Regions from separate parts of the Yersinia kristensenii genome, predicted to be linked through region 3. Evidence: predicted binding sites of a transcription regulator. Region 3 holds the regulator's gene; each other region holds the start of a gene.

Region 1 (10,118 bases), 320 kb from region 3:
GGTAACGTCTCAAACCATTGTTCCTCATTACGCGGCAAGGCAATATCCAACGCCAGAATATCTTCTACTTTATCGGCATGGATTGCGTGATAACGAACAGCGGCTCCTGCCGCGGCAAAGCGATGTAAAAAAGCTTTTTTGCCTTCATCAGCAGTACAGGTAATAAAATTACCTTCCGCCGTAGTAAAAAAATCTTTTAAAAATTGCTGTGCTTCAGTTATCCCTTCACCTGACATTTTGAGCATCAAATGATGCTCATATTTACTACGATAACTCTTAAGGCGTTTAGGTAAATGGCTGGGGAGTACCTGGCTGAAACCTTGCATAATACGGTCAGTTAAATGATCTATTAGAAAGGGAACCTTATTAAGGCGGGCATCAATTTTACCTTTTAAGGTGAAAAAACGTGGCATGTTATTGGTGCCCATGTTGTTGATCATGACAAATGTATCTTTGCCATACACTTCTGCAATATCAAAAATATCGCGATGCATATATTCGCCAGCAACAGGTAAATACTTGAAGTCACGTAAAATAGCGCGCCGTAGATCAGTTAAGACCTGAGTTTGATTGGTACCAATATAGAAAACTTGCTGCTGCTTGTCTCTGGGGAATGTGTCCAACCGAACGGCAAATACAGCTAGTTTGCCCGCACATCCAGAGGCCTCAAAGAGTCGTCGTGGGTCGGCATTAAAACGAGAAGGCGTTGACGAATCAATATCTCTCACTCGCGTTGCATATTCATGATCGGATGCTTGTTGAGTGCCCTGATCAATATCACTGACAGGGTATTTACCCCGTTCCAAGCATTGTAAAATCTCTTCTGGTGTATCGCCTAAATGAATTCCTAAGTGGTTAATTAATTGCAACTCACCTTGTGCATCAATTTGTGCAAATAACGCCATTTCTGTGTAGGCAGGGCCTCTTTGAACCAATGAACCACCTGAATTATTGCAAATACCACCGATAACAGAAGCACCAATACAAGAAGAACCAATGACTGAATGGGGCTCTCTATCATAAGGTTTTAAGCGTTTTTCCAGTTGATTCAATGTACTACCAGGAAAGCCAATAACTTGTTTGCCATCATTGAGTAGCTGAATTTGATTAAGCCGCAATGTATTTAATATAACAATGGGCCGATCGTAATCATCACCACTAGGGGTTGACCCCTCTGTTAGCCCTGTATTAGCTGCTTGCATTATAACGATAGTATCGGCTGCAACACAGGCTTGTAGCAACTGCCATTGCTGTAATAACGTAGAAGGGAACACTACAGCGAGGGCAGAACCAGCCCCTGACCTAAAACCCGAACGATAGCGTTCAGTTTGTCGCTCACCAGTCAATAAGTAGCGCGCACCTACGATATGCTGTAATTGGGTCAGTAAAGTTTGCGTTTTTTTATCATAAGAGTGATTCATTCGTGCGGCTCCCTGTAGTGGCATTTACTTTTTATAGCGTCGGGCTTCACACTTGCGTTCAGTCCGATATGGAACATTATTTTGGTGCAATGAAGTAAACATGAGGGGCTGCATGCTTTCCTGATAAAACGTGTGTTTTGTGAACTCACTCGCATTATTATCGCTTAAAAAGCATCCAGTCTTCGAATCACTGTGTTTTAAACATTATTAACTCTAATGATTAATTGAGAGGATAAGACAGAAAATTGTGATGGGCTCGCCGTTTAATATCTTGATAAGAGTTTTGATCATGACGTGATGAGGTATAGGATCGGATACCGGAACTACGCTGATTAATAAGGTATTTTATGAGTGAGCATTTTGTGGGTAAATATGAAGTTGAGTTGAAGTTCAAAGTATCGAACATCAACCAATTACATGAACAGTTAACAATGTATAAAGCAGTGCCATTTACTGTCAATAATCATGAAAAAGATATCTATTTGGAAGTGAATAGCGGTGATTTAGCCGCTAAACAGATCAGTATGCTTTTACGCGAAATGAATCCATCAGGTATTCGTTTATGGATAGTTAAGGGGCCGGGTACGGAACGCTGTGAAGCGAGCAATATTGAAGATATTGATAAAGTGAAGAGCATGTTGTCAACATTAGGGTATCAACCCGCTTTTACACTAGAAAAACAACGTAGTATCTATTTTATTGGGAAGTTTCACGTCACGGTTGATAGCTTGGCGGAGTTGGGTGATTTTGCTGAGATAGCCATCATGACTGATGATTTTACTGCCCTTGATAATCTTAAGGCAGAATGCCGAGAGTTAGCTAATGGATTAGGATTATTAGTAGAACAACAAGAGAATCGCTCATACCGGCAGTTGCTCGGCTTCTAACTATTGTGCGATTTGCCATTATAAAGTATTGGCCGCTCTGTGTATCACGGCCAAATAGGCTTATTTTTTCATCAAAGACTTCAAGTTGGCGAATGGATTGTGGGTAGCAATACCCTGATCATTCTGGGCATCATCCCCGGCAATCACAGTCGAGCCATAAAGGTCTGCCTCGGTATATTTAGAGTGTTCATGGTCATGACAAAAAAGACATAACATCTCCCAATTGCTGCCATCTTCTGGGTTATTACTATGGTCATGGTCAATATGGTGAACGGTTAGTTCTCGCAGGTTGGAATAAACAAATTCTCGTGAGCACTTACCGCAAACCCACGGAAAAATCTTCAATGCTTTCTCCCTATACCCACTTTCGAGACGTGCATAGTTCTTCGGTATATATGCCATATCAGCCTTCAATTCTGCGAGAAATAATGTTTGTATTTTAGCGTGAAAACAGACGGTAGACTATCAACTATTGGCAATTAATCTTTAGGCCATACTTCTTCGTTAGAGTCTGTTTCTATAGGAACATATTGAATCAATTATAAAAACATGTGTCTAGATATTCATGTTGATACTGATAATTTTTGAGACTTTTGCCGATGATTTAAAGGGATAAGTCGTTTTACACTATCACTGAGTTTTTACGGTCCCTTTTTATATTATTCAGTATAGAATTATTGGCATAAGATTATGTTTCCCCCGCTAATAGACTTATTTTACGGCATGCAATACAGCGTGTTTAGCCTGAAATCCTTTGCCGATAGAGTTGAGGCGATATGAAAGAATCTGAGGTACTGGCCGAAGTCAGTAATGAAAACCAGACATTAGTAGCCGTGGTGCAACAAGACCAGCGGGTAGTGTACTTCTATATTTATCCGCAAGAGGCGTTTGAAGAACGTTTCCCCGTTCGCGCCTGCTGGGTGAGAAATTTGGTCGCAGCTCCAATATCGGCTGATAATGCCGCCCTTGAACAAGGACTGGCTCCGTGTTTGGCGGCAGAATTTTGCCGTAATGTGGCTGGTGAGGCTGAACTTGATGCACAGTTTATTTCGATCATCTGGTCAGAAAGTGATGACGGCGCAGCATTGTGGTATCAGGGGCAATTACTGGCGATTATTCCCGGTTGGAGTTTATATATTGATCACTCTGTTTGTTATTCTGCCAGTTGCATTAAAGATAACCCGCTAACATTACCTCTAGGGTCAGCTTCCACTAATACCCAATATACCCATGCACAAAATACCCGCCAATTTTGGCGGGTCTGGCAGCAGGAGGAAGGGAATCCATGGCCTGCATTACAAGCTGAATATATTCAGTGCTATGAACAACACTTTGGCCCATCGGTTAAATATTATGCCATCGATCAAGGCAAGTGGCCGCCTATGGCTATCTCCCAGCACGAAAAAGAGGGAATATATTACTTTCTGACGTTGGGGGTCAGTATTCGTCCTCAGCCATGGGTTGAAATATTATTCAATGATGATGCGGCTAAATACCGGCGTTTCGAAATGGCTATAGCGATTGATAGCCAATTTGTTAATGAGGACAACGCTATCTATATGGCTAGCGCGTTGGCAGGTTTTGCTCATGTACCTTGGAGTAAAATAACTTGGCTAGGGGAGGGGCACACATTGGAGTCAAAAGTTGCTCCTCAGGGGTATGAGGGTTATGTCTTGTCATCAAAGCTTTATGCTAATGCAGATAGCCTAATATTACCCCTCCAGCAAGAAGACCCGGTTAATATATATTGGGCCAGCCCCATTTTTGCCAGCGAAAGAAAATTTGCCCATAGTGTACCGAATGGTGGGTATGATTTACTGAAAAAACTGCAGCAACAGGGGGTTAATCATATTTTTTCACCTCGAGAACCCATTATTTAATTTCAACTGAACATGACTAATCTGGTTTGCAGATTTTGTTATTCGGGTCTTAACTTAATAATGACGATAGCGGTTTAAGGCCGCTATGTTGAGTTTGTAATGAGTGAGATAGGCAAGTCAGCTATCAGTGAAAATTAATTTTATGGAGGTACTTATGGGCATACTATCTTGGATTATTTTTGGTCTTATCGCTGGGATTTTAGCTAAATGGATTATGCCAGGAGAGGATGGCGGTGGTTTTATTATGACTATAATCCTCGGTGTGGTAGGGGCGCTGGTTGGTGGCTATATTAGTACTTTCTTTGGGATGGGTAAGGTTGATGGATTTAACCTTGGTAGCTTTGTGGTGGCAGTTATTGGTTCACTGGTTGTGCTGCTTGTCTATCGAAAATTAAGAAGTTAGCAACTTTTCAGGTGCTTATTATAGTGATTTTAAATAATCATTTTTGACTAAATAAGCATTAAACAAGAAAATTTTCTCTCATCAAGAATATAAGAAAGGTGGCTAAATTTTGTCACCTTTCTCTCATAAAACCATCATCAATATGCAATAGAAATATTAGTTAATAGCACATGACTACAGGCAATCTGAGAAACATGACATGGGCCAGGCATTGCGTAAGCTCACTGTGGCTGATTATCCAGCTGTGGTGTTAGAATCGCGTAAAAAGGTACTTTCTGTTAAAGGTTTGGTTAAGGCGTATAAGTCACAACATCGAGTTTTGGATAATATTAATTTTGAGATTCATGCGGGTGAATTTGTCGCAATAATTGGCCGTTCTGGTGCCGGTAAATCTACATTACTACATGTTTTAAATGGCACTATTCCCAGTAGTGCTGGTGAAATTATTAATTACCATGACAACGGCGAAACACAAAATATTGCAGCCCTGACAACAAAGCAGATGCGTAAATGGCGAGCTCAATGTGGCATGATTTTTCAAGATTTCTGTTTGGTTCCGCGTCTTGATGTGATGACTAACGTTTTATTAGGCCGTCTCAGTTACACCTCCACACTAAAATCATTTTTTAAGATATTTGCGGATCAGGATCGCGCCAGAGCTATCGAATTATTACAGTGGCTTAATATGCTGCCGCATGCTTTGCAACGCGCAGAAAACCTTTCGGGTGGACAAATGCAGCGTGTTGCTATTTGCCGTGCCATGATGCAAAACCCCAAAATATTATTGGCTGATGAACCCGTCGCTTCTTTGGATCCTAAGAATACGACTCGTATTATGAATACATTACAGAAAATAAGTGAAAATGATATTGCGGTGGTTGTTAATTTACACTCTGTCAATTTAGTGAAAGATTATTGTACCAGAGTTATTGGTATTGCTCATGGACGAATTATTTTTGACGGTCATCCCTCTATGCTAAATGACACCATTATTCAGGATATATATAGTGATGAATCACCTGAGCTTTTGCATTAACTCCCACTTATCCCTTTATCAGAATAGGTTATTTTAATGAAAAAAGTACTTTGTCTTACCTCATTAGTGGCAAGTTTTATGGTATTTAATGCCACTGCAGTGGATGCACCAAAAGAAATTAATCTGGGTATTCTTGGCGGGCAGAATGCAACACAGCAAATTGGCGATAATGTATGTGTTAAGGAGTTCTTAGATAAGGAATTAAATGTTAAAACAAATTTGCATAATGCATCTGATTACTCAGGCGTTATTCAAGGTTTATTAGGTGGAAAGATTGACCTGGTATTAAGTATGTCTCCTTCCTCTTTTGCCTCTGTTTATATCAAAGATCCTAAAGCTGTTGATATTGTAGGTATTGCTATTGATGATACTGACCAATCTCGCGGCTATCACTCTGTCGTCGTTGTAAAAGCAGATAGTCCTTACCAGAAAATTGAAGACTTAAAGGGTAAAGCTTTTGGCTTTGCAGACCCAGATTCAACCTCTGGTTTCTTGATCCCTAATCAAATATTTAAACAGAAATTAGGTGGGACACCAGATAACAAATATAACAATTTCTTTTCTAGCGTGACATTCTCTGGCGGACATGAGCAAGATATTCTTGGAGTCATTAATGGCCAATTTGACGGTGCAGTTACTTGGGCATCGATGATCGGTGACTACAATACTGGATATACCAGCGGCGCATTTACCCGCATGATTCGTATGGACCACCCGGATTTAATGAAACAGATCCGTATTATCTGGGAATCTCCCCTTATTCCTAATGGTCCGATTTTAGTTCGCGGTGCATTACCCCCTGAGTTTAAAGCGCAGTTAGTGGCTGCGGTTAAAAAACTGGATAAAGAAGATCATGGTTGTTTCATCAAAGCGATGGGTGGCAAACAGCATATTGGTGAAACATCGCTCAGCGAGTATCAAACTATTATTGATATGAAGCGCGAATTAACCAAAGGTGACCGTTAAGTCGGTCCTGCGGATAAAATATGATAGCTCTGGTTTGCCGGGGCTATCATTTTTAGGTGGTAGCTAATTTTGAATACAGACTTTAACTATTACTATCAAAAGGTTCGCGCTAAACAAAAACGTGAAACGTTGATTTGGTCATTGATGCTGGCAATTATCTATCTTGGTGCGGGAAATATTGCTGAGTTTAATTTACATACTATCTTTATTTCTATTCCGCATTTTTTTGATTATCTCGTTGAAACTATTCCCGTACTCCATTGGCATAAATTGTTTGCAGATGGTCATACGGAAGGTTCCTTGGCTTATTGGGGCTATCGTCTACCAATTCAGTTACCGCTAATTTGGGAAACTCTACAACTGGCGGTGGCTTCGACAATTTTGTCAGTTATGGTTGCTATTATTTTTGCTTTTTTAGCGGCGAATAATACTCAAAGTCCAGCGTGGTTGAGATTATCTATTCGCACCTTTGTTGCCTTTTTACGCACAATGCCAGAATTGGCATGGGCGGTGATGTTCGTCATGGCCTTTGGCATTGGGGCTATTCCCGGTTTTTTGGCGTTGGCATTACACACTATTGGCAGCTTAACTAAGTTGTTTTACGAGTCATTGGAAACAGCATCGGATAAACCTGTTCGCGGCCTTGCTGCTTGTGGTGCCGGCAAATTACAACGAATGCGTTTTGCGCTTTGGCCGCAAGTCAAACCCGTATTTCTTTCCTATAGCTTTATGCGGCTGGAGATTAATTTTCGCCAATCGACCATTTTGGGGTTGGTGGGGGCGGGGGGAATCGGTCAGGAGTTGATGACCTCAATAAAACTAGATCGTTATGATCAGGTGAGTATGACATTACTGCTGATTATTATTGTAGTTTCGTTACTGGATTATACATCCGGTAAATTACGCAAACGAGTTGTCGAGGGCGTGTCATAATGTTGACAGACCACTTGAGTACAGAGCAACTAGCAACTGTGAAACAGCAACATCCGCAGATTTTCTTACAGCAAAAACGATATATAAAGTGGGTCATGATAATTGCCGTAGGCATTTTTTTATATTATCTTTTTTTCTTCAAATCCTTTGGTATTCCCTGGCAGACATTTGTTAATGGTAGCCAGCAAATAAGCCGGTATTTTTTGCGGATGTTTGTCTGGCATGATTTTGTTAATTGGCCATTTAGATATTACTTTGGCCAGATTTTTATTACTTTAGCAATTGTTTTTGCCGGAACAATCACTGCAACCTTGATTGCTTTGCCTCTGTCATTTTTGGCTGCACGAAATGTGATGTCGACACCGGGTTTACGCCTTATTTCATTTGTCGTGCGTCGTTTATTGGATATTTTCCGTGGTATTGATATGGCAATCTGGGGGCTGATTTTTGTACGTGCTGTCGGGATGGGGCCACTTGCTGGGGTGCTGGCGATTATTATGCAAGATATGGGATTGCTCGGTAAACTCTATGCAGAAGGGCATGAAGCGGTAGATAAATCACCTAATCGTGGTTTAACTTCTCTGGGAGCTAATGCATTACAAAAACAGCGTTTTGGCATTTTTACTCAGTCTTTTCCCACCTTTTTAGCCCTTAGCCTCTATCAGATTGAATCCAATACTCGTTCGGCCGCAGTATTAGGTTTTGTGGGGGCTGGCGGTATAGGTTTAGTTTATGCTGAGAATATGAGACTATGGAATTGGGATGTTGTTATGTTTATTACTTTAATAATGGTTGTCATTGTAATGATCATGGATAAAGTTTCTGCCACTTTGCGGAAAAAGTATATTATTGGTGAGGAAATCCCCCTTTATGAACCAACTAATAATATCAAAACCAAGGTTTAATATGTGTTTCAATGGTCAAGATTATTGTTTATTTATCTCTTACCTTTATTAATTATTTATTAGAAATAACTAATAAATAATTATATGTCATGGTTTTCTATTTTTGCTATATGTGTATTTTTATTATCAACCAGATTTACATTGAGAAAATCGGTGTTGATCTATACAATACTGCCCGCTAGGCGTTAAAGACGATTTTTTTCTTGCGATATTCGCGCGCGCCTAATCTAAATAATAGGAATAGGGCAGTAATATGATCAACAACGATGTGCTCCGTAGTGTTCGCTATATGCTTAACGTAAACGATACCAAGATAACAGAGATCATTAAGCTGGCTGATTTTGACGTGGACAATGCGGATGTCGTTAATTTTCTTAAAAAAGAAGACGAAGCCGGATATCAGGATTGCCCTGATTTGGTGATGGCACATTTCCTCAATGGCCTGATTTTCTTTAGACGTGGTAAGGATGATAAGTTCCCAGCGCCAGCGGTAGAGCCGGTCATTACGAACAATATCGTGCTAAAAAAACTGCGTGTGGCATTTGAATTGAAAGATACCGATATGCACGATGTTTTCAACGCGGTCGAATTCCCAGTATCTAAGCCTGAGTTAAATGCATTGTTCCGTAAAGAAGGCAGCAAAAACTTCCGCCCTTGTGGTGATCAGGTATTACGTTATTTCCTGAAAGGTTTGACATTGCGTATCCGTGGCCCTAAAAAATAATTATTTTAATATAAAAGGCTAATATTAATTGCAAGTAAGAAAGGATTGGCATCATGCTATTCCTTTCTTATTTAAATTTATTTTATTATATTTTAATATATTTGAAATCTCAACTTTATGTCTTTTTTAATTAAATACAATCCTCATTCCTGTTGATGAATATCTATTGTTAGAAAATCGTAGGGCGGTGAAGTATTTTACGTTATATATTGAATTGCACATGGCTAATGAGACTTTACGAAATTGTTTGCATAGTAATAATATTTAGAATAGCAATGTCCAAGAATTCAAACTTCGTTTTATTTTGATCTAGAGTGGGAGGACACGGTACTAGTATCGAACTTGATAGTATCCGTATCCTGGCTGCTATTTAAGTAACTTTATGGCAGTCGAGTATTATCGATTGGTAGCGAATCTGATGATCCCCATTCGGCCCAAGAGCCATCATATAAAGATACCGACGTTGCATTTACTGCAGCTAATCCCAGAACAATCACCGCAGCTGTAACCCCCGAGCCACAGCTGGTAATAATGGGTTTGGTTAAATCCACACCGTGGGTGACAAAAATATTCTTTAGTTCCTGTGGTGATTTCAGATTGCCATTTTCAATCAGCCTTCCCCAAGGCACATTTATACTGCCTGGAATACGGCCCATCTGTAGACCGGGGCGCGGCTCTGGATCTTGTGCTTTAAATCGGCCAGCCGGGCGAGCATCTATAATTTGTATGTCATTGTTCCCTAGTGCGGCTAAAACGTCATCAACACTTTTGACTGCAACACCATTGAATATTGCTTTGAAGGTTTGAGGTGTTGGGTATGTCGGGCCGCTCTCTAATGCGAAACCTGCCTGCTGCCACCCACTAAAGCCACCCGCCAATATATATACATTTTTGGCACCAAATATACGGAATGTCCACCAAACTCGCGGTGCTGAAAAAAAATTGCCATCATCATAAATGACC
Region 2 (10,118 bases), 910 kb from region 3:
AGCATTGCGATTATTTCTTTTCTCATGACTTATGCCGTTGTTTGCAGTTTGTGTAGGGGATTAAAGCGGTAATTGGGGGTGATTGTCAAAATTCACTGCAAAGAGTATAGGTTAGTTGTGGCGTTGGGTTACTCTATTGTATATACCAACTTTACATATATCAGTTAAATGGATCTGGTTATTGATGACAATACAGCAGTGGTGTTTCTCGTTAAAAGGCCGTATCGGGCGGCGTGATTTTTGGATCTGGATTGGGCTGTGGTTACTGGCAATGCTGGTTATCTTTACATTGGCAGGGCAGAATTGGCTTTCCACTCAGACCGCCGCTTTTGCTATTGTTTTTTTACTGTGGCCCACGGCAACCGTGGTCGTCAAACGGCTACATGACCGCAATAAAGCCGGTTGGTGGGCGCTATTGGTGGTGTTAGCTTGGATGCTGATGGCGGGTAACTGGGAGATGCTAACACCCATCTGGCAATGGGGTGTTGGGCGGTTTATTCCCACACTAATTATTGTCATGATGTTTATTGATTGCGGCGCATTTCTCGGTACCGAGGGTGACAATCGTTTTGGCCCAGAAGCGGTGCCAGTGAAGTTTCTGGCTGATAAAACACCACAGTGAACAGAGTTTGATAAAGCAAAAAGGGCCATATGGCCCTTTACTATTAGTAGGTTAGTTTTACCAAGACTGTTTGTTGCTAATACTGTTTATTACCAATATTGCTCGCTGGTCATATGCCCCGGTTTGCGGCGTAAATGTTTACGCATTTCACGCTGTTCTTTCAGCAATTGCTGGGTATCTCGTACCATTTGCGGGTTACCGCACAGCATGACATGGCTATCTTGCGCGTCAATTTTCAAGCCGACAGCGGTTTCCAGAGAGCCATTTTCAATCAGTGCCGGAACCCTGCCGGTCAATGACCCTGGCGACTCTTCGCGGCTGACAACTGTCTGAATCCGTAGTTTGCCGTTATAACGTTGCTCAAGTTGCTGCATCAATGGCAGATAGCTGAGGTCGCGGGCAAAGCGTGCAGCATGAACCAACACCAGATTTTTAAAGCGATCTAAATCGCGCCCTTCCTGCAAAATAGACAGATACGGACCAATGGCGGTACCCGTTGCTAGCATCCATAACGTGTCGCAATCCGGAATTTCTTCCAGTACAAAGAAGCCCGCCGCTTGCTTGGTCACCATCACTTCGCCACCCACCGCCAGTTGGTCAAGTCGTGGGCTGAGTTTCCCCTCTGGTACGGTGACCAGATAGAACTCCAGGTTGTCGTCACTTGGCGCATTGACGTAGGAATAGGCCCGTTGTACCCGCTCGCCGTTGATATCTAATGCCAGCTTGGCAAATTGACCGGCGGTAAAGGGATCAATTGGCGCATTGACCCGAATACTGAACAACGAGTCGGTCCAGTGCTCAATGTGAGTAATTTTGCCACTAACCCATTCAGCCATAATTCTGACTCCCTTTATTCAAATACTTATCGAAGTAGTCCTAAAGTGCTGGCGGTATTTTAGGGGATCTTAATAGAAAATATTATCGATTAAATGTTATCTCATGACGCCATGAGCGCTACGGTGTTATTCGAGAGCGGGAAAGACACATCTGGACAGTTAACTTTACGGGAATGGTGTTTTTATCTGCCAGTTAGCCATTTTGCAATATGTCGTGCTGGCTCGCTAAAAAATATGAATTTGTTAGCTTATGCATCAATAGTGAGGTGTGTCACACAATACCGCGTTTAACGGCCAAGTTGATGTGGCATGAAGTCCAGCTAACAACTAACTAAGATTATGAGAAAAATAGAGAATTTACACCTGTTGGTGATGTTGATTCTGCTGGTGGCCGTCGGTCAAATGGCACAAACCATTTATGTCCCTGTTATCGCGGATATCGCCCGCGATTTATCAGTGCGTACCGGTGCGGTGCAGCGCGTGATGGCGGCCTATCTGCTGACTTATGGCTTCTCGCAACTGATTTATGGCCCATTGTCTGATCGCATTGGGCGTCGCCCCGTCATTCTGGCGGGCATGATGATATTCATGTTGGGCGCATTGGGGGCCTGGCTGGCCAATAGCTTGCCCCTACTGGTCGCGGCCAGTGCTTTGCAGGGCATGGGGACGGGAGTTGCGGGGGTGATGGCGCGAACTATGCCGCGGGATTTATATGCGGGCACAGCACTGCGTTACGCTAATAGCATGTTAAATATGGGGATTTTGGTCAGCCCCCTCCTGGCTCCGGTTATCGGTGGGGTGCTGGGCAGTCTGTTTGGCTGGCGCGCAAGCTACGCTTTTCTGCTCTTTTTATGTAGCGGGGTGGCATTTTGCATATTCCGTTGGTTACCGGAGACTCGCCCGCAACAAACCGAAAAACGGCGAATGCTCGCCAGTTTCCGCTTATTGTTATCTGACCGCGCTTTTAGCTGTTATTTGGTGATGTTGATTGGTGCATTGGCGGGTATTGCGGTGTTTGAGGCCAGTGCGGGCGTATTGATGGGCGGCGTGCTGGGGCTGAGCGGGGTGACGGTTAGCATTTTATTTATCCTGCCGATTCCAGCGGCATTCTTTGGCGCGTGGTATGCCGGCCGTGACAGTAAAACTTTCCATAACCTGATGTGGCACTCGGTGATCAGCTGTCTGTTGGCTGGCTTGATGATGTGGATACCCGGCTGGTTTGGCATTATGAATATTTGGACGCTGGTGATACCGGCTGCGCTGTTCTTTTTTGGTGCCGGGATGTTGTTCCCGCTAGCTACCACCGGGGCGATGGAGCCTTTCCCTTATCTGGCCGGTGCGGCGGGGGCATTGGTTGGCGGGCTACAGAATGTCGGGTCAGGCCTGGTGACTTGGTTATCAGCCATGCTGCCACAAACAGGACAATTCAGCTTGGGGCTGTTGATGTTTGCCATGGCGGTGTTGATTTTGTTGTGCTGGTGGCCGCTATCTCACCGGATGCAACCGCAAGAACACCGTGTTTAACCGCTAAAAGATGATAAATCTTTTGTGAGCGAAGGGGCTAACGTACCTAGGGGCGCTCCGGTGACTGGCGTCGCTACGACCCCAACGGCACGCTTCCCCTTCGTTTAATCTTATCAGCCGGCAATATTTTTATTTTTTGCTAAAGAATTGGTGAGCCGAGTTACAGTAAGAACTCATGCAATGCCGGGTCTTTGCGATCAAGGAAATGAGTCGAGCGGATACGGCGGATAGTGCGGGATTTACCGCGAATCAGCAGTGTCTCGGTGGTCGCCATGTTTCCTTTGCGATAAATGCCTTCCAGCAAGTCACCTTTGGTAATCCCAGTGGCTGAGAAAATCACATTATCATTACGGGCCATATCACCCAATAACAGCACTTTACCGGCTTCGATGCCCATTGATTTGCAGCGCGCCAGTTCTTGTTCGCCGATGCGGCGGTTGTCTTGGTTATCACCTTTGACTTGATGGCGCGGTAATAAACGGCCTTGCATATCGCCGTCCAATGCGCGGATCACCGCCGCAGAAATTACCCCTTCCGGCGCGCCGCCGATGCAGTACATCACATCCACATCACTTTCTGGCATACAGGTTAAAATAGAGGCCGCGACGTCGCCATCGGGAATAGCAAACACTTTGACCCCAAGTTGCTGCATTTCGGCGATAATACCGTCATGGCGCGGTTTGGCTAGCGTGATAACAGTTAAGTCAGTCAGCGGTTTATTCAACTTGATGGCAACATTGCGCAAGTTGAGTTCCAGCGGCAGGTTTAGGTCGATTGCTCCTTTAGCTCCGGGCCCAACTACCAGTTTTTCCATATACATATCAGGCGCATGTAAAAATGTGCCTTTATCTCCCACCGCCAGCACGGCCAGTGCATTGGCCTGACCCATTGCCGTCATGCGGGTACCTTCAATAGGGTCAACGGCGATATCAACTGCATCGCCTTGGCCAGTACCGACGTGCTCACCAATAAACAACATCGGGGCTTCATCGATTTCACCTTCGCCGATAACAATTTGCCCATCAATATTGACCTGATTGAGCATAATACGCATGGCCCGAACAGCAGCGCCGTCGGCAGCATTTTTATCGCCCCGACCCAGCCACTTATAGCCTGCCAGCGCAGCAGCTTCAGTGACACGAGAAAACTCGATGGCTAATTCACGTTTCATGGTTAGACCTGTATCCCCGTCATACTTCAAGCTGCATATGTGTTGGGCTCATGATTCGGCCCATCCTTGGGCCTCGTCTTTCCGAGGCCGCTGCAAGCAGTGTTCACAACTGCTCCCGACAGATTTGTCACCCCAATGACTTACTTAATGTAAGCTCCTGGCGCTTCTCTCGTTTGCCGCTTTCCTGCAACTCGAACTATTTAGGGTAATAGAAGAAGAATGTAAGCGGGAATTCTATCATCTTTGTGGCGTGAAGCCGTAGGGTGTCTTTGGGTGTGATGAGATTTTTCACAATAAAAAACGCGCCGTCGGGGGATGATGGCGCGTTATAGATAGCTTAAAACAGACTCGATTTTACCGGCGGGCCGTTATTCTTCGTGATCTTCCCAAGCTTGAGCACGGGCCACCGCTTTCTTCCAGCCTTTATAGCGGAAGTCACGCTCGGTGGTTTCGATCCCTGGACGGAATTCGCGCTCGATAGTTGCTTTACTTTTCACTTCATCCAAATCATTCCAGAAGCCCGTCGCCAGACCTGCGAGGAATGCGGCACCCAGCGCCGTGCTTTCACGCACTGCCGGACGCTCAACACGCGTGCCCAGAATGTCGGCTTGGAATTGCATCAGGAAGTTGTTTGCGACCGCCCCGCCATCAACACGCAGTGACTTCAGGCGCGCACCGGAATCCGCTTGCATAGCATCCAGTACATCACGAGTTTGATAAGCAATGGATTCGAGAGTTGCACGGATAATATGGTTACTGTTGACACCACGGGTCAGACCGAAAATCGCACCACGGGCATACGGGTCCCAATAAGGAGCTCCTAACCCAGTGAAAGCAGGCACCACATACACGCCGTTGCTGTCTTTTACTTTGGTGGCGAAATACTCGGAGTCGGTGGCATCGCTGATCAGTTTCAGCTCGTCACGCAGCCATTGGATGGATGCGCCGCCAATAAATACCGCGCCTTCCAGCGCATAGTTGACTTCGCCGCGTGGGCCGCAGGCAATGGTGGTCAGTAAGCCATGGTTGGATTGAACCGCTTCTGTGCCGGTGTTCATCAGCAGGAAGCAGCCTGTTCCGTAAGTATTTTTGGCCATGCCCGGTTGGACACAAAGCTGGCCGAACAGCGCGGCTTGTTGGTCACCGGCGATACCGGCAATAGGGATACGCGTCCCGCCTTTGCCCCCAATGTTGGTCTGGCCGTAAATTTCTGAGGATGGGCGAACTTCTGGCAGCATGGCGCGCGGGATATTCAGCGCTTTCAACATGCGTTCGTCCCACTCTTTGGTGCGAATATTAAACATCATGGTACGTGATGCGTTGGTGTAATCCGTGACGTGTACACGGCCTTGTGTCATGTTCCACACCAGCCAGGTGTCTACGGTACCAAACAGCAACTCGCCGCGCTCAGCACGGTCACGAGCGCCTTCTACGTTATCCAGGATCCACTTCACTTTGGTGCCGGAGAAGTAAGGGTCAACCACCAGCCCGGTATTGTGGCGAATGTACTCTTCCAGCCCCTCTTTTTTCAGTTTCTCGCAGATTTCAGCGGTACGGCGGCATTGCCAAACAATGGCGTTATACACCGGTTTGCCAGTGGCCTTGTCCCAAACAATGGTGGTTTCACGTTGGTTGGTAATACCGATACCGGCGATTTCGTCAGAACTGATGCCGGCTTTGGCGAGTACTTCAACCAAGGTGGAGCTTTGTGTGGCCCAGATTTCCATTGGGTCATGCTCAACCCACCCCGCTTTCGGGTAGATTTGGGTAAATTCACGCTGAGAAACACTCACGATATTGGCATCGTGGTCCAGCACCACTGCTCTGGAGCTGGTGGTACCCTGATCAAGCGCGACAATGTATTTCTTTTGAGTAGTATTTTCAGTTGTCATAGTTAGCCTACTTTTTAAGTGACAGTATCTAATATTTACGCTTTGCGTTCTGTGGTCGTAACCGTGGTTTCTTCATCATCAATGGCACACACATCGCATGGCAAATGGCGACCAATCAGAGCACGATAACCGAATGCACCCACCAATGCGCCGACGATTGGCCCGAAGATAGGGACTAAGAAGTAAGGAATATCACGCCCACCAGTGAAGGCGATTTCGCCCCAACCTGCAAAATAAGCGAATAGTTTTGGACCAAAGTCACGCGCTGGGTTTAATGCGAACCCGGTCAGTGGCCCCATTGAGCCGCCGATAACGGCAATCAAAATACCAATCAGCAGTGGTGCCAGTGGGCCGCGTGGAATACCGTTACCGTCGTCAGTCAGCGCCAAGATAAGACACATCAAAATAGCGGTTATGACGGTTTCAACCAAGAAAGCCTGGAAAACAGAAATGTGTGGATTTGGATAAGTAGAGAAAATACCGGCCAGATTCAGGCTTTCCACACTGCCGCGTGCTATCTGATGAGTTTGTTCAAAATCGATGAACAGATTGTAGTAGAGGCCGAACACTAAGGCCGCAGCACAAAATGCACCGGCAATCTGTGCCAAAATGTAGGGAATAACTTTACTGCGATCAAAGCAGGCAAATAGCCATAAGGCGATAGTCACTGCTGGATTAAGGTGAGCACCTGAAATTGCTGCTGTGAGATAAATAGCCATGGCAACACCCAGGCCCCAAATGATACTAATTTCCCACTGCCCAAAACTGGCCCCTGCCAATTTTAATGCAGCGACACAGCCCACACCAAAAAAGATAAGTAGAGCAGTACCGAGAAACTCCGCGATACATTGGCCCTTCAAGGTCGAACTAGCGGTTTGGCTCATAGTAGATGTCCTAGAGACAGAGATTTATAGGGTATTTCTTATTTTTGCCCTCCGGAGTACGGAGGGGGTGATGTAAATTTATCGTTAACGAGCACAAACGAGAAATAGCGAAATCGAAATGTGTGTGGTGTGTCATAAAAATGAGCGATTTCGCGTTATTTGCGGATGTTAAGGGACTTTGAAAGTGTGATCAGACCAGTGCTTTCTTTCCCAGTTGTTAAAGCTGTGTATAACTTAGCAGGATAGGTCGTAGGGATTTTTCGGTTTTTGCTGATGTTTTTTCGGTATTCACTGATAGTTTTTCGGTATTCACTGATAGTTACTGACACGAAATTGCTACAGAGTGTGGTTTGTACCGGTATGGCGCTAGACAGGGGGAGACTGGCTACATACAATCGCTCTACAAGGGCATCGCCTAAGACTATCGTTTTTATCATATTGCGTCACCTGTGTGATGGGACGCCTAAAACATAGCGCTTGTTATAGTTGTTCGATGGATATATAGCGCGATAAGTATTCACAGCAGTTTCATTTGCCGATAGTGACTGCGGTTTACGCGGTAACTGAAGTGAGAAATGATAACTGCGACCAAAAGATGTACGCCTTGCGACTCATAAGGGGACCGAAGAATGTCATTTGAAGTATTTGAGAAATTGGAAGTTAAAGTTCAGCAGGCGATTGATACCATCACTTTGTTACAGATGGAAATTGAAGAGCTGAAAGAGAAGAATAACACCTTGTCCCAAGAAGTTCAGGAAGCGGCAGGTGGCCGTGAAGCGCTAGTGCGCGAAAATGAGCAATTGAAACAAGAACAGCATGTTTGGCAGGATCGTCTGCGTGCTCTGTTGGGAAAGATGGAAGAAGTCTGAGTGCCAGTGGGCTTAAAGCATCAACAATATATTGCTGAAAGCCGCTAGTTACGCAGCTTCTTCGAGTACGAAAGGCAACAAGGGCGATATTGATATCGCCCTTTCTATACCGGTCTTCCTGCAACTCGAATTATTCAGGGTATAGTCGATAAACCAGAGAGATATTATTCAATATCCAAAGGTTCTTCTGACAAGATGATCCCGGTGTTGTCGGCGTACAAGTGGTCACCGGAGAAGAATGTCACACCGCCAAAGTTAACGCGGATATCACTCTCACCAATCCCTTCATCTGCAGCACCGACTGGAATCGCTGCCATCGCCTGGATACCAATATCCAATTCCGCCAAATCATCTACCTGGCGCACGGCACCATAAACAACAATACCTTCCCACTCATTTTTTAATGCTAAATCAGCAAGTTCGGCGTTGATTAATGCACGGCGTACTGAGCCACCGCCATCGACAACTAACACACGGCCAAGACCATTTTCTTCCAGTAGGTCAAACAACAAGCCGTTATCTTCGAAACATTTTACAGTAGTAATCTTGCCACCAAATGAAGTGCGTCCGCCAAAATTGGAGAACAGGGGTTCTACCACATTGACCTCTTCATGATAGATGTCACAGAGTTCGGAAGTATCATATTTCATAGGATTAACGTCTGGTTGCGGCTGGGATGTTAAGTATATCCCTTTCTGGCCGCTGTTGGCAAAATCATCAATTGTTAAATTTCTCCGGGCAGGGTTATCAACTGTTGCCCGGAGAAAGAAATCGGAGGGGTTAACTGAGCACCAGGCCGATAGCAAACAGAATATTGGTCAGCAACGCAGCTTTGACCATATGCTCGAGCATAGGGCGCATACCCGCTGCGGTGGGTTCACGCAGCACAAATAGCGCGTGCTTGACCAGCAAGGGAACCGCCAGAATAAAGAGCCAACCCGCCCAATTATGCAGATACAGAATATTGAATAATGCCAGACAGAAGATAGCTGCCGCGATCAGCAGGGCATGATAATAACGAGCAACCACCGGGCCTAAACGCACTGCCAGTGTGTTTTTGCCATTGGCTCTATCATTTTCGATATCACGCAAATTATTAATATTTAAAACGGCTGTCGCCAGTAAACCACAGGCGGTGGCGGGTAGCATAACGATACTGTCAAAGTGCCCGGCTTGAAGATAGTAAGTCCCGGCGACACTCAGCCAGCCGAAGAAAACCAACACTGAAATATCACCCAACCCCATATAACCATAGGGTTTGCTACCCACAGTGTAGGTAATTGCAGCTACAATGGCCATCAGCCCCAGCAGTAAAAAACCTAAAATGTCGCTGGGTTTTTCGCAGGCCACGGCAATGAGCGCGATACCCGAAATGACGGTCAGGCTAACAGTGATTATCAGCGCAACCTTCATTTGCTGACGCGTAATCATCCCTTTTTGCATGCCGCGCAATGGCCCGATACGTTCTTCGGTATCACTGCCCTTGATAGCATCGCCATAATCATTGGCGAGATTGGACAAAATTTGCAGTAGGCCAGCGGTTAATAAGGCGAGCAAGGCGACAGCGGGCTTAAAACTATCGAGCCAGACAGCCAACGCTGAACCGGTAACGATAGAGGCAAAGGCCAGTGGCAGTGTTCTTGGCCGCAGGCTTTCCAGCCAAGCCTGGGTCTGGCTGGTATTAGTTGATAGGCTCATTTTCTGCTTCATTTTATAGGAGTCTGGTCCGCCCATATCGGCGAGTTAATAAAAATAAGAGTGGGAGGCATCGCCTCCCACTCAATATTAATTTGGCGAACTATTTTATCCAGCAAAGGCTTATAAAGCGAATTATAGGATAAAACGACTCAAATCTTCATCAGCTACCAGTTCATCCAGATGTTTACCCACATATGCCGCGTCAATAGTGATGGACTGACCATTACTTTCGCTTGCGTCATAAGAGATATCTTCCATCAGACGTTCCAACACGGTATGCAAGCGACGTGCGCCAATATTCTCGGTGCGCTCATTAACCTGCCATGCCGCTTCCGCGATTTTGCGAATACCTTCACGGGTAAACTCAACCGTCACCCCTTCAGTTGCCATCAGTGCTTTGTACTGTTCAGTCAACGAAGCACTCGGCTCAGTCAAGATGCGCTCAAAATCATCGGTGGTCAGCGCCTGCAATTCTACACGGATTGGCAAGCGACCTTGCAATTCCGGGATAAGATCGGATGGGCTGGAGACCTGGAATGCACCGGAGGCAATAAACAGGATATGGTCTGTTTTCACCATGCCGTGTTTGGTTGATACAGTGCAGCCTTCAACTAATGGCAGC
Region 3 (10,118 bases):
AGCGCCTTAACTTGATCTTTGCTCAACGAGCGGCGGAAACCGATTTGGGAGAAGAGGATCATAATCCACACCCAGACAGTCGCAAAAGTCGCAAGCGAGGCGATCACCAGGAACACATTTTCCGGCATAATGTAGTTGAGATAAACCGCCGTGAGCATAGCGCCCATCATCACCAACACCGTGACCCACGGCACCCCGCGTTTAGAAATGGCGGCAAAAGCTTTTGGCGCGTGGCCCTGTTCGGCCATCCCGTTAAGCATACGCCCCACTCCGAACACATCACTGTTAATGGCGGATAATGAGGCGGTGATCACCACAAAGTTCAGAATACCCGCCGCCACAGTAATCCCCATATGCTGGAAAGTCAGGACAAACGGACTGCCGTTGGTGCCCACTTGGTTCCATGGGTAAATAGACATGATGACAAACAAGGTGCCGACGTAGAACATCAGAATACGCCATGGCACTGAGTTGATGGCTTTCGGAATAGACTTTTTCGGGTCTTCAGCTTCACCGGCAGTAATACCGATAATTTCAATACCACCATAAGCAAACATCACCAGTTGCAATGATAGGATCATGCCGACAAAACCGTTGCTGAAGAAGCCGCCGTTAGTCCATAAGTTATGAATACCGGTCGGCTGCCCGCCATTACCAATACCCCAAACAATGATACCAATACCGGCCAGAATCATGATGATGATGGTGGCAACTTTGAAGAATGAGAACCAGAACTCCAGCTCGCCGAACACCTTAACACTCATCATATTGACGGCACCAATGATGAGGACAACACTCAGCACCCATATCCAATGCGGTACATCCGGGAACCAGACCCCCATATAGATACCGAACGCGGTCACATCAGCAATAGCCACAATCAGAATTTCAAAGCAATAAGTCCAGCCGGTGATATAGCCCGCCATTGGCCCAAGGTAATCTTGTGCATAACGTGAGAAAGAACTGGCCTGCGGGTTATTGACTGACATCTCGCCCAGGGCGCGCATGATGATAAATGCCACCACGCCACCAATCAGGTATGCCAATAATACACTCGGCCCCGCCATTCTTATCGCATCAGCCGAACCATAGAATAAGCCGGTACCTATTGCTGACCCCAATGCCATAAAGCGGATGTGGCGTGTCGTCAGGCCGCGTTTCAGCTTATTTTTGACTGGTAATTCCATGAACTTTATCCCGTCTTTTTTCAGCAAAAAGCCACGGGGATGAGCCGTGGCTAAAAATATTCGATAACTGTGCAGTTATTGCTTGGCAGCAACTTCCTGGCGACAGCACAGGCGATCGTACAACCCTATGACGACGAATACCAGTAGGGATGGTGATAACCACGCCAGACCTTGCTCAGCTAATGGCAGGTTCTGAGTCCACTCCGGCAGGAAATAGGCAAAAGTCGAGGCTTTTACCGCATCAAGGATACCAAACAGTAAGCTTATCAACATCACCGGAGCGACAATACGTGAGGCATGGTTCCACCAACGCAAAGTGAAACTCATCAGCACTAACACAATGCATGGTGGGTAAATTGCTGTTAACACTGGAATTGAGATCTGAATCAAATGGCTCAGCCCCAGATTCGATACCATCATCGAGAAGATACCGAGGATAAACACCAGTGTGCGATATGACAGCGGCAAGTACTGAGCAAAGAATTCAGCACAGGCGCAGGTCAGGCCCACGGCGGTCACCATACAAGCGATGAAAATCAATGCAGCCAGGAACACGCTGCCCAAACCACCAAAGGTGTGCTGAACATAGGCATGCAATACCACCGCCCCATTTTGGGCATCAGGTACCAAAGCACCGCTGCTTGAACCCAGCTTAAACAAGCTCAGGTAGACCAACGTCAGACCAATACCGGCAATCAAACCCGCCCAAATGGTATAGCGCGTCAGTAATCCTGCAGAAACCACCCCACGAGATTTGGCAGCATTGACGATGACGATACCGAACACCAAAGCGCCCAAGGTATCCATGGTCAGATAACCATTAACGAAACCCGAAGAAAACGCGGCATTCTGATAAGCATCCGTCGCCGGAATCAACGGGCCTGCGGGCCAAATCAAAGCGGCAAGACCTAAAAGAGCCAACGCCAGAATCTTCATTGGGGCCAAGATATGCCCGACCGTATCGAGCAAACGCCCAGGGTACAAGGAAATCCCGATAACCAACGCGAAGTAAACCACACTGTAAATAAACAGTGGCAGCGGGCCATCACCCGTTAAAGGCGCAATGCCTACTTCGAAAGAAACTGTTGTGGTACGAGGGATAGCAAACAGAGGGCCAACGGCCAGATAGCAGACAGTCGCCAGCACCAGACCGGCACTGCGGCCAATGGGAGAACTCAGAGCATCAATCCCCCCACCAACTCGAGCCAGCGCGATGACGGTAATGACCGGTAATCCAACAGCGGTAATCAAAAAGCCCACTGCTGCCCACCACACATGTTCACCCGACTGTAAACCAACCATCGGCGGGAAGATGATGTTGCCAGCTCCAACAAATAAGGCAAAGGTCATAAAACCTAATGCAATAATATCTTTAGATGATAAACGATGACTCATAGTGATGTGTGTTGCCTAGTTAAATGATCAAAAGAAAAAGTCCTTGAGTTGTGGTCTTTCCTACATGATCGAAACGATACAAAGCTCTGATAAACGCAAACTCCGGCGGTTAATAAGCAATCTATTTCGTCAGTATGCAGTGTTTTTGGAGTTATTTGCAGATGGAATAGGCCAACAACGGCGGTAAGTAGAACGTTTATAGCGGAGAAAGGCAAGTCAGGATCACAAAAGCAGAGTCTTCATCCATACAATCTCCACAAACCAGTTAATCGTGCCAGTTTTAGAGAAATACACACCATATGATTTGTATCATTTATATCCAACTATTAACAATTTACGGCAGATACTCTCGAACTCCCCCAACCAACTTAATAGGCGAAACCTAACTCTTTTCGCGTCTGATTCAGGACATCTGGCGGTAAGGGTAAATAGCCGTCATGAGTCACGCGCTGTTGCCCTTCTGGCGATAAAACGCGCTCAAGAAAGGCGGCAGTCAGCGGTTCTAGCGGCTGGCCGGGAGCTTTATTGATATAAATATACAGGTAGCGCGATAAGGGATAGCGGCCATCTTTGACATTCTCGGCGGTCGGCATCACATAATCCTGGCCATCCGCCGACAATAACAAGGGTTTAACACCACTGTTGCGAAAACCAATACTGGCATAACCCATGCCATTTAATGAACCGGCGACAGCTTGCACCACGGAAGCAGAACCAGGTAATTCATTGATATTATTTGTAAAATCACCATCACATAGCACTCGCTGCTTGAAGAAACCATAGGTACCTGAAGCTGAGTTTCGGCTATAGCGTTGCAAAGCGCGAGCCGCCCATGGCCCTTTCAAGCCCAGTTCGCCAAAGCGCTGGATCGGATGGGATGCTCCACACAGGCGATTTTGCGAAAAAACAGCATCAAGCTGAGATAAAGTGATTTTATTCAGTGGATTATCGCGATGGACAAAAACCACTAAAGCATCCACTGCCACGGGAACAGCCAGTGGTGGATAGCCATAACGCTGAGTGAATGCAGTGATTTCGGCTGCTTTCATTGGCCGGCTCATTGGGCCGAGTTGAGTTGCCCCTGCCGCCAATGCTGCAGGAGCAGTAGAAGAACCTGCCGCCTGTATTTGCAAATTAACGCCGGGGTAATGATGATTAAAATCATCAGCCCATAAAGACATCAAGTTCGCTAAGGTGTCTGAACCGACACTGGAAAGATTACCGGACAGAGTATGTGGCTTTGGCGATTGAACCTCTGTAGCAGGTGAAACCGCTACAGATTGCGCTAAAACGCCGTAGCTAAACCCGAGCAGGGCATGCAGCAGCGCCAGTTTTCCCCATCTCATCAGCTTAGTGTCCATGCAGTCTTAGGATTTGACTGCATTCTCGGTTAAAACCGTCGGAACAATCAATCGATTCGGCAAGGTAAAAATAAATCTCGTCCCCAAGCCGATTTCACTCATGACATCCAAACGCGCGTCATGGTGGCTCAGAGCATGTTTTACAATTGCCAGCCCCAATCCACTCCCCCCCGTTTGCCTTGAGCGGGCCTTATCCACCCGGTAGAAGCGCTCAGTCAGGCGCGGCACATGCTCAGGGCCAATTCCCGGCCCATTGTCACTGACCTGAAACTGTGCCCCTTGCGCAGTTTTCTGCCAACACACCTCAATTTTAGTGCCATCAGGCGTGTGATTGACCGCGTTATAGACCAGATTAGAAACAGCACTGCGCAGTTGGTCTTCGTTACCAAATACTTTCAGTTGATCATTAACCCGGAAAGTAATTTCATGACGCCCACCACTCAGCGCTTGCACCTCATGCTGTAATATCTTGAGCATCCGAGGAATATCAACTTGTTCATTCATATCTACATTAGGAGCCGCTTCAATTCGCGACAACGTCAATAATTGCTTGACCAGCCCATCCATTCTCTTGGTCTGTTCCTGCATCGTTCCCAGCGCTTTATCCCGTAATGGCCCCGCCAATTCTTGGTCGTGCATCATTTCCAGATATCCCTGTAACACCGTCAGGGGGGTGCGCAGCTCGTGGCTGACATTGGCAAAGAAATTGCGCCGAGCCCCTTCCAACTGACGCATCTGGGTAACATCACGGGCGACCATCAATAATTGCCCTTCTGAATAAGGCATGACGCGGAACTCAACATAATAGCCATTATTGAGTTGCAGGGTCAGTGGGCGGGAAAACTCTTGCTGCTGCAAATACTGGCTGAATTCGGGATAGCGCAATAAGTTAAGAATATGCTGTCCATTATCCTCCGGCCAGCGGAACCCCAGCAATTGCTGAGCCAAACCGTTGCACCAGAAAATGTTACCGTCAATGGTGGTCATCACCACAGCATCGGGTAAAGATTCTGCGCCACTGCGGAACCGTTTGATAAGTAAGGCCAATTCTCGCCGACGCCGCCGATTTCGCAGTTGCATCTGATATAAGCCATAAAATAAAGGTTCCCAGCTCCAACGCCCTGACGGCGGAGTCATGCTGCGGTCCAACCACAGCCAGTGAGATAATTTGAGTTGGTTATAAAAATTCCACACCAGCGCGGCAACTACTGAGACTAGCAATAACCAAGGAAGGTACCCGATAAAGGCACCTAACAGTAATGCAGGCAAACAAAAAAGAGCCAGCTCTAAAGCCAGCGTTTTCCATGATAAACGTTCTAACACAACGAATTCTCCGGCACTGAAAACTCAGTAGCGCGTTGAGAAGCGGTACCCGGTTCCCCGGACAGTTTGTACCATTCTGTCATGGCCATCAGTTTCAAGTGCCTTGCGTAGCCGACGAATATGCACATCAACGGTGCGATCTTCTACATAAACGTTAGTGCCCCAGACATAATTAAGCAACTGTTCACGGCTATAAACTCGCTCTGGATGGGTCATAAAGAAATGCAATAATTTAAATTCGGTCGGCCCCATATCCAGCGCTTGCTCATTGGACATCACCCGATGTGAAGAGGGATCAAGACTCAGTCCTTGCATTTCAATCACTTCTTCCACTGCCATTGGCGATATCCGGCGCATGACTGCTTTAATACGCGCCACCAGTTCTTTGGGTGAAAAAGGCTTAGTAATATAATCATCAGCACCCACCTCTAAACCGCGAACTCTGTCTTCCTCTTCACCACGGGCGGTCAGCATCATCACCGGGATATCCCGGGTCAGAGCTTCGCGTTTCATATGCTTAATAAACTGAATCCCCGAGCCCCCCGGTAACATCCAATCCAACAACACTAAATCAGGGTAAGGCTCTGATAAACGGGTTACTGCGCTGTCATAATCCTCGGCTTCTAACGGTTGGTAGCCATTTTGTTCCAACACAAAGCACACCATCTCACGGATTGGGGCTTCATCTTCCACTACCAGTATGCGTCTTGCCATCATCAACCCTGCCAGTAAGTTAGTGGTCACTATTTGATTTCGGGAGCCATTATGCGTCAGTTTTGTGACATTTTTATGAAAAACATCGCGCTCTTGCAAGCAATAAGCATAGTGATAAATTTCATGATAATTGCAAAATGCAGCACTCAAGTTTGCGAAGCGTCTCGGAGATTTCACTCACACTCTTTTTTTAGCCGCGACATCCGGCGGGCAGTGTTTATAATCAGCGCCATTATCTTTGGAATACCACCTGCCCTAGCGGGAGATTTATGCGCATTATTCATACCTCTGATTGGCACTTAGGCCAGCATTTCTTCACCAAAAGCCGTGCGGCTGAACATCAAGCCTTTCTGCACTGGCTCATTGAACAGATCAAAGAAAATCAGGTAGATGCGCTGATTATAGCCGGTGATATTTTTGATACCGGTTCCCCACCCAGCTATGCCCGTGAGTTGTATAACCGCTTCGTGGTCGAACTCCAGCCGACAAACTGCCAGTTAATTGTTCTGGGGGGGAATCATGATTCAGTATCAACGCTGAATGAATCTCGGGGTTTGCTTTCTTATTTGAATACCACGGTGATTGCCTGTGCTGGTAATGATTTAGCCCAACAAGTTATTATTTTGAAAAACCGTCAGGAGCAACCTGCGGCCTTGCTGTGCGCGATTCCCTTTTTGCGCCCACGCGATTTAGTCACTAGTCAGGCCGGAGAATCCGGTGGGCAAAAGCAACTGGCATTACAAGAAGCAATTGCTGCTCACTATCAAGCGCTCTATCAGCGAGCCGTTGAGCTGCGCGCTGAGTTAGGGCTGCCCTTACCAATTATTGCCACCGGACATTTAACCACCGTGGGGGTCACCACCTCGGACTCGGTTCGTGATATTTACATCGGCACATTAGATGCGTTCCCAGCCCAAGCTTTTCCCCCGGCAGATTATATTGCTCTGGGCCATATTCACCGCGCACAGCAAGTTGCTAAAACCGAGCATATTCGCTATAGCGGCTCGCCAATCGCCTTGAGTTTTGATGAGTTAAGTAAAGAGAAAAGTGTTTATTTAGTGGAGTTTGCCCAGCAAGCATTAGTCTCAGTGACCCCGCTATTCATCCCACAATTTCAGCCGATGCAGTTAATCAAAGGCGATTTAGCGCAAATAGAGCAACAGTTGGCTGAGTTTGCCGACCATCAAGGCTTACCGGTATGGCTGGATATTGAAGTTGCCACACAAGACTATCTCACTGATATTCAAAAACGAATTCAGGCACTAGCCGCAGAGCTTCCGGTAGAAGTGGTGTTATTGAGGCGCAGTAAAGAACAGCGCAATAACAGCATTGAGCGGCAAGAAAAAGAAACACTCAATGAGCTGAGTGTCACTGATGTATTTGAACGCCGGTTAGCACTAGAAGCAGATTTAGCCGAACCCCGCCAACAACGTATGCGCCAAATGTTCAATCAGGTAGTTGAGGACATCTCGCAAGATAAAGATGCCGCAGAGGAGAGACCAGCATGAGAATTTTAAGCCTGCGTCTAAAAAACATTAATTCTCTACAGGGCGAATGGAAGATTGATTTCACTGCTGAACCCTTTGCCAGCAATGGTTTATTCGCTATCACCGGCCCTACAGGGGCAGGTAAAACCACCCTGCTCGATGCTATTTGTCTCGCGCTGTACCACCAGACTCCGCGTTTGACTGTCACACCTAGTCAAAATGAACTGATGACCCGCCATACTGCAGAGTCGCTAGCTGAAGTTGAATTTGAAGTAAAAGGCACGCGTTATCGGGCATTCTGGAGCCAGCGGCGCGCTAAAAATAGCCCGGAAGGGAATTTGCAAGCTCCTAAAGTTGAATTAGCACTGTGCGAAAATGGCAAAATCCTGGCCGATAAAGTACGCGATAAACTCGATATGGTGGCGGCAATCACCGGGCTGGATTTTGGCCGTTTTACCAAATCCATGATGCTGTCACAGGGGCAATTTGCTGCTTTCCTCAATGCCGATGCCAATGACCGCGCTGAATTACTGGAAGAGTTAACCGGTACTGACATCTACGGGCGGCTCTCTGAATATGTCTTTGAACAACATAAACTGGCTAAGACTGCGCTAGATGTATTGCACCAACGCGCTAATGGTATTGAGTTGCTAAATGAAGAGCAGCGTTTAGCTCTGGCAGAACAATTAAACTCACTCGAAGGACAAGAAAAGCAGCTTTCCGCAGAACAGCGGGTAAATCAAAACCAAATAAATTGGCTCGCCAGTTGGCAGCAGCAGCAAAAAAATGTACTGGAATATCAACAGCAACAGAAGCTTATTGAGCAAGAATATCACCAGGCACAGCCTGAATTGCAACAATTAGCCCGCAGTGAGCCCGCAGAAAAGCTGCGCCCTCTATTACATGAGCGCTCGCGCAGCCTACAGGATTTGCAGCAAATACAACTGCGCATCACTACACTGGCGGGGCAACAGCAACAACTTCAAACGCAACTCACGCCACTGGCTCGGGCGCTGGAGCAAGCCAATCTTGCTCGCCAACAACAAGCAGCTGAGCAGCATGAACAAGAAATACTGATCGAGCAAAAAATCATTCCGCTGGATAATCTTATTGCTCAGCAGCAACACTCATTAATGCTGCTTGGCACGCAATTACAACAGTTACAAAGTAAAGAACGGCAAGGTAGACAACAGCTTGAGCTGAACGAGCAACAGTTAAAGCAAACCCAACAGCGCCTGCAACAACTGACTGAATACACCCATCAGTATGCCCACCATCAGCACTGGGAAAAGAATCTGCCTTTATGGCGTGAGCAGTTCCGTCAATTACAAATACAGCAACAACAAGCAGTTGACAGTGAGCAGCAGCGACAGCAACAAGTGACGTTACTCACGGCCTTACAACAGCAAATAGACACGCTGAATAAACAAGATAAACAGCAGCAAACGGCATTAGTACAAGCCCAATCACAGACAGGCAGCATTCAGCAACAATTGACCGCACTTGAACAACAGCATCCCTCGGCGCAGCTACGCCAACAACTCTTCATGCTCCAGCAACAACGGCCTGTGCGGCAACAATTAGCAGCATTATCGCCATTGGTGCAGCAAATTCAGGCGCTGCATGATAAACAGCAACAGCAAGCAGCGAGCCAGCAACAGCAGCTCATCCTGCTCGAACAACAGTTGGCCGAAAAACGTCAGTTATATAAACAACAAAAACAACATCTGACGACGCTGGAAACTTTGCTGGAACGCGAAAAACAAATAGTCCGCTTAGAAGCAGAAAGAGCCAAATTGCAACCGGGAGAAGCATGCCCGCTCTGTGGTGCATTGGATCACCCGGCCATTACGGAGTATCAGGCAGTAAAGCCCTCAGAGACAGCTATCCGTGTAGAGGAACAGCGCCTACAAGTTGAGCGGCTATCAACTGAGGGTTCCGAACTAAATGCCCAGACTCAAAGCCTGCTACAACAGCTCAAACATCTGGAACAAGAGTTACAACACAGCAATCAGCAGTTGATCGATTACCAACAGCAATGGCAAACACTGACCCAGCCATTGGAGCTGACATTTGCTTTAAATGAACCTGCGGCCTTAACAATCTGGCTGGAGCAACAGGAACAATCAGAGCAAAGTTGTCAGCTAAAACTGGCGGAATATGAACGGCTGAATCAGCAATATCAACAGACCAAAGATATTCTGACTCAAGCAGAACAACAGCAACAAAAACATCAGCAGCAATTGGCATTAATCTTTCAACGTCAGCAAGATGCGCAAGAATCTCAGCAAAAGTCACTGGCACAACATCAGCACCAACAGGCTGAGTTAGCAAAAATGCGTCAAGACGTTAGCCATGCTCTGGCTGAGCTATCACTCTCCCTACCTGAAGCAGATCAGCAACAAAGTTGGCTGGCATCACGGGAAGAAGAGAATCAGCGCTGGCACCAATATCAGCAAGAACAACAACAGTTGGCGCTGGGGCAAAAAACACTGGAAACGCAGATTGAAAATGAACACCGTCATTTACAAGAATGCGGGGAACAGTTATCTCTGCTAACTCAACAACATCAACAAACTGAAGCCCTGTTACAACAACAAAAGCAACAACGCCTCGCGCTGTTTGGTGACGGCAATGTAAGTGAGGTACGT

The links. Region 3 encodes PhoB, which activates phosphate uptake and scavenging genes when phosphate is short. Its sites were predicted from a motif close to CTGTCATAAAACTGNCNNAT; they were not measured.
Region 1: the regulator PhoB is predicted to act here: its motif matches at 4,712-4,731, upstream of phnC (phosphonate ABC transporter ATP-binding protein).
Region 2: the regulator PhoB is predicted to act here: its motif matches at 7,059-7,078, upstream of DX162_RS07425 (MIP/aquaporin family protein).

What each region holds. Positions count from the first base shown of each region.
Region 1 is NZ_UHIY01000001.1:2,823,777-2,833,894, forward strand. Features, by position in the region: gene dld (D-lactate dehydrogenase) at 1-1,421, opposite strand, end outside; gene cyaB (class IV adenylate cyclase) at 1,769-2,308, shown strand; gene yajD (HNH nuclease YajD) at 2,369-2,710, opposite strand; gene DX162_RS12895 (suppressor of fused domain protein) at 3,085-4,188, shown strand; gene DX162_RS12900 (GlsB/YeaQ/YmgE family stress response membrane protein) at 4,343-4,591, shown strand; gene phnC (phosphonate ABC transporter ATP-binding protein) at 4,791-5,627, shown strand; gene phnD (phosphonate ABC transporter substrate-binding protein) at 5,664-6,593, shown strand; gene phnE (phosphonate ABC transporter, permease protein PhnE) at 6,663-7,526, shown strand; gene phnE (phosphonate ABC transporter, permease protein PhnE) at 7,526-8,431, shown strand; gene DX162_RS12925 (YehS family protein) at 8,685-9,155, shown strand; gene sseA (3-mercaptopyruvate sulfurtransferase) at 9,536-10,118, opposite strand, start outside.
Region 2 is NZ_UHIY01000001.1:1,591,236-1,601,353, forward strand. Features, by position in the region: gene DX162_RS07390 (DUF1454 family protein) at 1-26, opposite strand, end outside; gene DX162_RS07395 (DUF805 domain-containing protein) at 185-622, shown strand; gene fpr (ferredoxin--NADP(+) reductase) at 712-1,458, opposite strand; gene emrD (multidrug efflux MFS transporter EmrD) at 1,798-2,982, shown strand; gene glpX (class II fructose-bisphosphatase) at 3,143-4,153, opposite strand; gene glpK (glycerol kinase GlpK) at 4,522-6,045, opposite strand; gene DX162_RS07425 (MIP/aquaporin family protein) at 6,081-6,929, opposite strand; gene zapB (septal ring assembly protein ZapB) at 7,559-7,798, shown strand; gene rraA (ribonuclease E activity regulator RraA) at 7,963-8,448, opposite strand; gene DX162_RS07445 (1,4-dihydroxy-2-naphthoate polyprenyltransferase) at 8,579-9,496, opposite strand; gene hslU (HslU--HslV peptidase ATPase subunit) at 9,629-10,118, opposite strand, start outside.
Region 3 is NZ_UHIY01000001.1:2,503,335-2,513,452, reverse strand. Features, by position in the region: gene proY (proline-specific permease ProY) at 1-1,187, opposite strand, end outside; gene brnQ (branched-chain amino acid transport system II carrier protein) at 1,263-2,582, opposite strand; gene DX162_RS11405 (PstS family phosphate ABC transporter substrate-binding protein) at 2,951-3,928, opposite strand; gene phoR (phosphate regulon sensor histidine kinase PhoR) at 3,950-5,266, opposite strand; gene phoB (phosphate response regulator transcription factor PhoB) at 5,291-5,980, opposite strand; gene sbcD (exonuclease subunit SbcD) at 6,250-7,488, shown strand; gene DX162_RS11385 (AAA family ATPase) at 7,485-10,118, shown strand, end outside.